DNA from 3 places in the Peribacillus sp. FSL M8-0224 genome. Region 3 is predicted to be linked to each of the others. Evidence: riboswitches for the same ligand, from Rfam matches in the RefSeq annotation. Region 3 holds a riboswitch; each other region holds the start of a gene.
The links. A riboswitch is a leader RNA that binds a small molecule or an ion and turns the genes downstream of it on or off. The one in region 3 is predicted to bind S-adenosylmethionine.
Positions count from the first base shown of each region.

Region 1: it holds a riboswitch for S-adenosylmethionine, as region 3 does, so the genes downstream of both, metK (methionine adenosyltransferase) here and mmuP (S-methylmethionine permease) in region 3, are expected to answer to the same signal.
Region 2: it holds a riboswitch for S-adenosylmethionine, as region 3 does, so the genes downstream of both, MKX49_RS23750 (O-acetylhomoserine aminocarboxypropyltransferase/cysteine synthase family protein) here and mmuP (S-methylmethionine permease) in region 3, are expected to answer to the same signal.

Region 1 covers NZ_JBBOOJ010000001.1:4,645,318-4,648,600, reverse strand. Annotated here, with positions in the region: gene pckA (phosphoenolpyruvate carboxykinase (ATP)) at 1-1,179, opposite strand, end outside; SAM riboswitch class I at 1,609-1,771, shown strand; gene metK (methionine adenosyltransferase) at 1,935-3,128, shown strand.
Region 2 covers NZ_JBBOOJ010000001.1:4,871,472-4,874,754, reverse strand. Annotated here, with positions in the region: gene gcvH (glycine cleavage system protein GcvH) at 93-476, shown strand; gene MKX49_RS23760 (toprim domain-containing protein) at 571-936, shown strand; gene MKX49_RS23755 (thioredoxin family protein) at 940-1,248, shown strand; SAM riboswitch class I at 1,393-1,500, shown strand; gene MKX49_RS23750 (O-acetylhomoserine aminocarboxypropyltransferase/cysteine synthase family protein) at 1,600-2,910, shown strand; SAM riboswitch class I at 3,028-3,140, shown strand.
Region 3 covers NZ_JBBOOJ010000001.1:2,563,531-2,566,813, reverse strand. Annotated here, with positions in the region: gene MKX49_RS12260 (alpha/beta hydrolase) at 1-156, shown strand, start outside; gene MKX49_RS12255 (flavin reductase family protein) at 175-783, shown strand; SAM riboswitch class I at 968-1,070, shown strand; gene mmuP (S-methylmethionine permease) at 1,154-2,548, shown strand; gene mmuM (homocysteine S-methyltransferase) at 2,538-3,283, shown strand, end outside.

The DNA.
Region 1 (3,283 bases), 2.1 Mb from region 3:
GCAAGTGGAGAATGTAGCCTCCGGAGAAGTTACGCCTCTTTCAGTACCAGCCAATTTACTAGTGTATCCGCTTAGGAAGTGGAACATTGCCTGTTCTTTGGAAAGCTTGCTGATTGGAGGCAGAACGCCTGAAGCATCAGCTGTTAAGAAAATGATTGTATTTGGATGTCCTGCAATACTTGGGTTCACGATGTTATCGATCGCTTGCATTTGGTAAGCAGCACGAGTGTTTTCAGTCAATGAACTGTCATCATAGTTCGCTACACGCGTATCCGGATCAACAACAACATTTTCCAATACAGCACCAAAACGGATTGCGTCGAAAATTTGCGGTTCTTTTTCACGTGAAAGGTTGATCGTTTTCGCATAGCAGCCGCCTTCGATGTTGAATACGCCATTAGAAGACCAGCCGTGCTCGTCATCGCCAATCAATTTACGGCTAGTGTCTGCTGATAAAGTTGTTTTGCCTGTACCGGACAGTCCGAAGAATAAAGCGACGTCCCCTTCACGTCCTACGTTAGCAGAGCAATGCATTGGAAGGATTCCAGCCTCTGGAAGTAAGTAGTTCATGATCGAGAAGATCGATTTTTTCATTTCTCCTGCATATTCCGTTCCGCCGATCAGGATCGTACGGCGTTCAAAAGAAACGATGATGAACGTTTCGGATGTAGTTCCGTCCACTTCTGGGTCCGCTTTGAAGTTAGGTGCAGAAAGGATCGTGAATTCAGCTTCGTGACCTCTCAGTTCCTCTTCGTTTGGACGGATGAACAAAGTATGGGCGAAAAGGTTATGCCAAGCATATTCATTAACAACACGGATGGGAAGACGTGATGATTCGTCTGCACCAGCGAAACCTTTAAAAACAAAAATCTCTTCTTTTGCTTTTAGGTAGTCAACTACTTTATTATATAGTTTATTGAACACATCTTCGGAAATCGGTCGGTTCACGGGACCCCAATCGATTTTATCTTTAACTGATGCTTCTTCCACGATATATTTATCTTTAGGTGAACGACCGGTATATTTGCCAGTTTCAGCTTTTACCGCGCCGGTTGATGTTAAAACGCCTTCATTTCTGCTAAGTACTTTTTCGACCAATTGAGGAACTGATAGTTGAGTTTGCACATTGTTTCCTGTTAATAATTGGTGTAACTCATTAGAAACATCTACAGAATTCATATATGAGGTACCTTCCTTTGTTTGAGTTTTTAGATTACAATTAGTATAACACATTCATTTAATTAGTCTATACTATTTCTTTTAATTTGTGATTATTTTCAGCTAGCCGCATTAATCATTTTAATCCGGCAGGAACCGAGTCAGGATAATCGCATATACTTTCATGAAGAAAAATTTATTTAAATAGGAAGTTAGTAAGCAATATATGTCTAATGGGAAAGTCAGGATGTCGTTCCTTTTCGATGTTCAATACTTTATTATTAATGGCAATTTACAACATTTCTATTCGTATTTTGCGTTGTAAACCCCTCTAGGACGTTGTATCAACATGTTTTTTCAAATGAACGCCATTCTGGGTGGAAATGTTCTTTTTAGAAAAGCATTGACAAATTCCAGCCAGATACGATAATATCTTAAATTGTACGGATTCTCTTATCCCGAGTTGGTGGAGGGACAGGCCCTTTGAAACCCAGCAACCTGCCATATTGAACTTGACTCCAAGATCGATCGCCGAAAATAAAGCGAAGGTCTTCAAGGAATAGTGGTGATGGTGCTAACCTGAGCAAGGTAAAAAACCCTTGAACGATAAGAGTGAAAGGATAGAAGACAGAGTTTTAAACCTTTCCTCATTTGCCAGGGAAGGTTTTTGTGTTTTTTATAAGTAATTCTGTGTCTATAGTTGAAACTAATGAGGGAAACGAGTTCCGTAAAAATCAGGCTTATGCCTACAACATACTAACTTCCAAGGAGGAAATATGATGTCAAAGAAACGTCTATTTACTTCTGAATCTGTTACAGAGGGCCATCCGGACAAAATTTGTGATCAGATTTCAGATTCCATTTTAGATGCTATCCTAGCTAAGGATGCAAATGCACGTGTTGCGTGTGAAACTAGTGTAACTACAGGTCTTGTACTTGTTGCTGGTGAAATTACAACGTCCGCTTACGTGGATATCCCGCGTATCGTTCGTGATACGGTTAAAGGAATTGGCTACACACGTGCGAAATACGGTTTCGATGCTGAAACTTGTGCCGTTTTGAGTTCCATTGATGAGCAGTCTGCCGATATCGCAGCTGGTGTCGATAAAGCATTGGAAGCTCGTGAAGGAAACATGTCAGATGAAGAAATCGATGCAATCGGTGCAGGGGACCAAGGTCTTATGTTCGGATTCGCTTGTAATGAAACAGAAGAGCTTATGCCGCTTCCGATTTCATTGGCGCATAAACTTTCATTCCGCTTGACTCAAGTTCGTAAAGATGAAACTCTTGCTTACCTACGCCCTGATGGTAAAACACAGGTAACCGTGGAATATGATGAGAATAACCGTCCTGTACGTGTAGATACGATCGTCATCTCTACACAGCATGATGCAGAAATTACGCTTGAACAAATTCAAGCCGATCTAAAAGAACATGTGATCAAAGCTGTCGTTCCAGCCGAGTTGATCGATGCAGATACTAAGTACTTCATCAACCCGACTGGCCGTTTCGTAATCGGCGGACCTCAAGGGGATGCTGGTCTTACTGGACGTAAAATCATCGTTGATACTTACGGCGGATACGCTCGTCACGGCGGCGGTGCATTCTCTGGTAAGGATGCAACTAAAGTTGACCGTTCTGCTGCATACGCTGCACGTTACGTTGCGAAAAACATCGTGGCAGCCGGCCTTGCCGACAAAGCGGAAGTTCAATTGGCATACGCAATTGGTGTGGCAGAGCCTGTATCGATCTCTATTGATACGTTCGGAACTGGTACAGTTAGCGAAGAAGTCCTTGTTGACCTAGTTCGCGCAAACTTCGACCTTCGTCCAGCTGGAATCATCAAAATGCTTGACCTTCGTCGCCCAATCTACAAACAAACAGCTGCATACGGACACTTCGGCCGTACAGATGTCGATCTTCCATGGGAACGCACGGACAAAGCAGAAACATTAAAAGCACAAGCGTAATTCATATAAAAAAAGGTGTCCCGCTATTAGCGGGGCACCTTTTTTATGGATTAACTTAGCCGTCTGCGGGAATAATTCAAGAAATCCCAAAGAAATTCAACTTTAAGGGCCATACTCGTGAATTTGAGCGATTTACTCGTGAGTTTTGAGCAAAT
Region 2 (3,283 bases), 2.3 Mb from region 3:
TTCACGAAATATTTGGTTAATTCCTTACTTAAACAAACAATCTACCTTATAATGGAATAGATAAAATAAGATGTACATATGGAGGGTTAATTATGACAACAACACCAAAAGAACTTCGTTACACTAAAGAACATGAATGGGTCAAAACGGAAGATGGAACAGTGCGCATTGGAATTACGGCATTCGCACAGTCCGAGCTTGGGGACATCGTATTCGTTGAGCTTCCGGAAATCGGCGATGAATTGAAAGCGAACGAACCATTTGGAAGTGTTGAATCCGTTAAGACCGTTTCTGAGCTTTATGCACCTATCAGTGGCAAGGTTGTTGAAGTAAACGAAGATTTAAGTGACAACCCTGAATATGTAAATGAGTCTCCTTATGAAAAGGCATGGATGGTCGTGCTTGAACCATCTAATGTCAGTGATATTGAAAACTTGATGAGCGCTGAAGAGTATGAGAGTTTAATCAACGGTTAAAAAGAAAGGAGAGGGGGGACTGAAAAGGCCTGCTCTCTTTTTCATTTGTACAGTGGGTGAGTTGCGCACATAATTCGTGAGATGGAGTGATGACATGGAGTGGGGCGAATTCGATAAAGTGATCATTGTAGAAGGCAGTTCCGATAGAAGAAAAGTTGCCTCCGTTTTAAATGAAGATGTGGAAATAATATGTACGAATGGGACCATATCATTAACTAAGCTGGATGAATTAGTGGATGAATTGATGGACCGTGATGTTTATCTCCTTTTTGACGCAGATGAATCAGGAGAAAAGCTGCGGAAGCAGTTCCGAAGGGAAATGCCGGAAGCGAACCACCTGTATATTAATAAAATGTACAAAGAAGTGGAGAGCTCACCCGAACATCATATCGCAACTGTGCTCCTATCTGCCAATATGAATGTGAAAATGAAATTTCTAAGTCAAAGGGTGAACGACTAATTGATGCAAGAATGGAAAGAAGAAGAGTGTAAGCTTGCTGTTGAAAATGGGGAAACCTTTTGCTTATATTTATATACACCTTTATGCGGCACCTGTCAGGTGGCCTCCAAGATGTTGACGATATCCTTGGAGCTTTTTCCGGAATTGAAGGCAGGCAAAATGAATATGAACTATGTCCAAGCAATTGCCGAATCATATGAAATCGAAAGTGTTCCTTGCTTATTGCTTTTCAAAGAAGGGCAGCTGCACAAAAAAATATATGCCTTTCAATCCGTTCCTTATTTGTACGGATTGCTTAAGGAAATCAGCTAGGAAACCAATCAGAACCGCGGTTGGTTTTCTTTGTTGCTGACATTTGAATGAGAGAAGAGAAAAACAAAGAATATTCTAACAATTCATTGACTGATTTAATCTAAAATGCTATATTTTGAATTAAGTAATGGCAGAATTTAATAGTTCTTATCAAGAGTGGCGGAGGGACTGGCCCGACGAAGCCCGGCAACCGGTATAAATTTTTATATACGGTGCTAATTCCAGCAGAGTGTTGGCTCTGGTAGATGAGGTGTGTTCTTGAAACCTCTTCTTATTGAAGTGGTTTTTTTGTTTATAAAAAGCCAGATTTCATATAAATCCAACTAAATCCATAGAAAAAGGTGAAATTATATGTCAGAGAAAAAGTTGCGTTTCGAAACATTAAGTGTTCATGGCGGTCTCCAAGCTGATGAAACAGGTGCCCGTGCCGTTCCTATCTACCAAAGCAATGCATACTTGTTCAAGGACACCGACCATGCAGCGAATTTATTTGGCCTAAAGGAGAATGGCTATATATATACACGGCTTCATAATCCCACGGTCAGTGTTTTTGAGGAAAGGATGGCTTTATTGGAAGGCGGTATCGGCGGATTGGCAACGGCAAGCGGAATGGCCGCCATCTCACTTTCAATCCTGAATATCGCCGCTGCAGGGGATGAGATTGTTTCTGCCTCTACATTATATGGCGGTACGTATAACCTTTTTGAAAACACTCTTCCTAAATATGGGATCAAAGTGAAGTTCGTTTCTCCCGATGACCCTGAAAACTTCAAAAGGGCGATTACGCCAAGAACTAAAGCCATTTTTGCTGAAACGATCGGAAATCCAAGTTTGAGGGTGCTCGATATTGAAGCGGTAGCGGAAATTGCCCACGAAGCCGGCATACCTTTAATCATTGATAATACCTTCGCGACACCGTATCTTTGCAAACCAATTGATTTTGGAGCGGATATTGTCATCCATTCCGCTACAAAATGGCTTCTTGGAAATGGAACGACGCTAGGCGGTGTCATCGTGGATGGAGGGAAATTTGATTGGAACTCGCCGAACTACCCTGGCTTCACGGAGCCTGACCCAAGTTACGACGGTCTGGTATACGCCGAGGCAGTTGGACCTGCTGCATTCATAACGAAAGCCCGAGTCCAGTTACTCCGTGATTTGGGCCCAGCACTAAGTGCCCAAAGTGCATTCCAGTTTACGCTTGGACTTGAAACGCTGCATGTAAGGATGAAAGAGCATCTATCCAACACCAAGTCTGTCATAAACTATTTAAAAAACCATCCTGCCGTTACCTGGGTTTCACATCCTGGTGATGAGGATCATCCCGATAAAGCCCTTGCGGATAAGTATTTGCCAAAGGGAGCTGGATCTGTCGTGACATTTGGGATTCAAGGTAATCGCGAAGCTGGGGCAAAACTTATCAATTCGGTGGAATTATGGTCCCATGTGGCTAATGTGGGGGATGCGAAGAGCTTGATCATCCACCCAGCCAGTACGACCCATCAACAATTGAATGAGGCGGGTCTTGCGAAAGCGGGCGTAAGTGCCGATCAAGTCCGATTATCGATTGGGATTGAAAATGTAGACGACTTAATAGAAGATTTGGAGCAGGCAATTGAAAAGGCGACGAATATCGTCTCCTTGACTTCCAAATCGGTTTAAGTAAAGTTCCTGTTCATTCTTGTACTAGAAATAATATACATTGCGCTCCTTTTTTATCTATGATAAAATTTCTCCATACTAAAGAACTTAATGATGTACAAATATTCTATATATTAGCTCTTATCAAGAGAGGTGGAGGGATGTGCCCGATGAAACCCGGCAACCGACAAGGAGATTTCCTTGGAAAGGTGCCAATTCACACAAAGTTTAATCACTTTGGAAGATGAGAGGAAGGCCTGTTTCTTCACCTGCCTTTCTGCTCATGCAGAAAGGTTTTTTCTATTTTAATTGGGAAAACTTTTACATGATAGGAGAAACAGACTAATAATGTAGAGAAATCAACTAAGTTCATAGGTTTTATTGGATAAAAGAG
Region 3 (3,283 bases):
GATCCGATTTGCCCGGCAGAAGAAACTGATGAACTTAATCAACTTTTACAGCAAGCTGGCGCTACAGTTGAAGTTCAGTGGGAAAATTACGGTCATCAGTTGACACGTTCAGAGGTTGATGCAGCAGGTTTATGGTTTCAAAAGAACTTTTTATAAGAATGAGAGGGAATGAAGATGATTTCTGTTAATCCTGAAAGTCTGACTGAACGGGATAATTATAAGTTTTTGACTGGAAGCATTATACCGAGACCTGTAGCGCTGGTTACGACACAATCCGAAACCGGTACAATCAATATAGCGCCGTTCAGCTTTTTTAACATAGTCAGTTCAAATCCTCCGATGATTTCCATTTCTGTTCAACGGAAAGAAGGAGTTTCAAAGGATACAGCCCGAAATGCAATTCAAACAGGTGAGTTCGTTGTTCATATCACTGACGAAAATAATGTTGCAGATGCAAATCGAACGGCAAAGGAACTCCCATCTGAAGAAAGTGAATTGGGTCTTACTAACTTCAATCTGGCAGTTAGTGATAGGGTATCCGTACCAGGATTGGAAGAAGCGAAGGTGCGTTTTGAATGTACATTAGAGCAATCGATTCCATTGGCAGGTTCCAAGAATGAACCTGGTTGTGATTTACTGATAGGGAAAATAGTCTGCTATCATATAGAGCAAGATATATATCATAATGGCCGTATTGACCCGAATGGGCTAAAACCTGTAGCGAGATTAGCCGGTCATACTTATACAAGACTAGGGGAATTATTTGAAATAGAACGTCCTTAAGGAAAAAGACCAACATGACCCCGGTTAGTTTTATTTGCCATTATAATACGCTTAGCGCTTGTTCCAAAAACAATTTAATATTAATGCCCCAGCCATGATCGTTAGCATTTAAAAGGAAGTCATTACATTCCGAAACAAAACTTGACAATTTTTTCATAGCTTGATAAAGTTATAAAAAAATAATTTCTTATCCAGAGAGGTGGAGGGACTGGCCCTATGAAACCTCAGCAACAGGTCTACAAAGACACTGTGCTAATTCCAGGGGGTGAAACCTTGATAGATAAGACCGTACGTGTTTATTTGTCAGTAACGCACTCTTTTTTAGAGTGCGTTTTCGTTTTTTCTGGATGCAAGATTAAGGAGAGTTAGAATGGAAAACAAAAGGAAGCATGATTTTCAAAGGCAAATGCAAGCACGGCATATCATAATGCTATCGCTTGGCGGGGTGATTGGAACTGGTTTATTCTTAAGTTCGGGTTATACGATTCAACAGGCTGGCCCGTTCGGAACCATCCTTTCGTATCTGATTGGTGCATTAGTGGTTTATCTAGTCATGCTATGTCTAGGTGAACTGTCAGTGCATATGCCCGAGACAGGTGCGTTTCATAGTTACGCAGCCAAATACATCGGACCAGGGACAGGGTATACAGTAGCCTGGTTGTATTGGCTAACCTGGACTGTTGCACTAGGTTCGGAATTCACGGCTGCAGGATTGTTGATGCAGCGATGGTTTCCATCAATCAGTGTCTGGATATGGAGTGCTCTATTTGCCATTTTGGTCTTGGCATTAAATGCGTGGACCGTTAAGTTTTTCGCTGAATCCGAATTCTGGTTTGCGTCTATTAAAGTATTTGCTATTGTGATATTCATTATTCTGGGAGCTGCGGCAATGGTAGGTTTCATTCCAATGATTAACGCACAATCAGCTCCGTTATTTTCCAATGTTACAAGTGCAGGTTTATTTCCAAATGGTGCTTTTGCCATTCTAATGACGATGCTCGCTGTGAATTTTGCATTTTCTGGAACTGAATTGATCGGAGTTGCAGCTGGAGAAACTGTGAATCCTGAAAAAACGATTCCAAAGGCAATCCGTATGACATTATGGAGATTGATTATCTTTTTTGTAGGTACCATCGTTGTTTTATCCGCATTATTGCCTGTTTCGGATGCAAGCGTATTAGAGAGCCCCTTTGTTGCCGTTCTAGAACGAATTGGAGTGCCATATGCAGCGGATATTATGAACTTTGTTATATTAACTGCCATTTTGTCTGCTGCAAACTCAGGACTATATGCCTCATCCAGGATGCTTTGGTCACTTGCAGATAAGAAAACTATTTCACCAATATTTGCAAAATTGACAAAACGGGGTGTTCCCTTGAATGCAGTCCTTTTCAGTATGCTGGGCGGTGTTTTAGCACTTTTCTCGAGTATTATTGCGCCGGATACTGTATATATAGTGCTTGTATCCATTTCTGGACTAGCCGTGGTTATAGTTTGGATGAGTATTAGCGCGTCACAGTTTCTATTTCGCAGACGATATATAAACGAAGGAAACTCAGTTAATGATTTGGCTTATCATACACCATTATATCCATTCGTACCAATCGTTTCATTTATGCTATGTCTTGCTTCTTGCATAGGAATTGCATTTGATCCTACACAAAGAATTGCACTATATTGTGGCATTCCGTTTATTTTGTTTTGCTATGGAAGTTATTATCTGACACAAACCATAAAGAAAAGAGGAATAGACAATGAAGAATAAAATTAACCCAATTGAAACAATTTTACGAGGTCATTCAGTCATGATTTTGGACGGAGCTTTAGCTACAGAGCTTGAAAGTCATGGGTGTGATTTGGACGATCCCCTGTGGTCTGCACGTGTATTGCTTGAAAATCCAGAAGTGATTTACCAGGTGCACTCTGACTACTTTCGAGCTGGTGCTGACTGTGCGATAACGGCAAGCTATCAAGCAACGGTTGAAGGTTTCGCCCTCCGCGGAATACAAGAAAAAGAGGCATTGGATCTAATCAGGAAAACGGTTTTACTTGCAAGACAAGCAAGAGATGAATTTTGGAAGGAAGAATATCAAACGATTAGACCTAAGCCATTGGTTGCTGGATCAGTTGGGCCTTATGGAGCTTATCTAGCAGATGGTTCAGAGTATGTTGGGAACTATGGTGTTTCAGATGAAGCTTTAGCGGCATTTCATCGCCCACGAATAAAAGCTTTGATTGAAGCAGGAGCTGACATTTTAGCATTTGAAACGATTCCTTCTTTGCAAGAAGCAAAAGTATTACATTCATTATTGAAAGAATATCCAGAAGTCCATGCTTGGCTATCCTTTTCTTTGAAAAATGAAAAAGCGATAAGTGACGGTACATTGCTGGAGGAGTGTACCAGATTGTTTGGGGACAGTGAGCAAATTGCCGCAATTGGCATCAACTGTGCGCCTGTATCAGTTGTCACGGGAGCCATACAGGTGTTGCGTGCAAACAC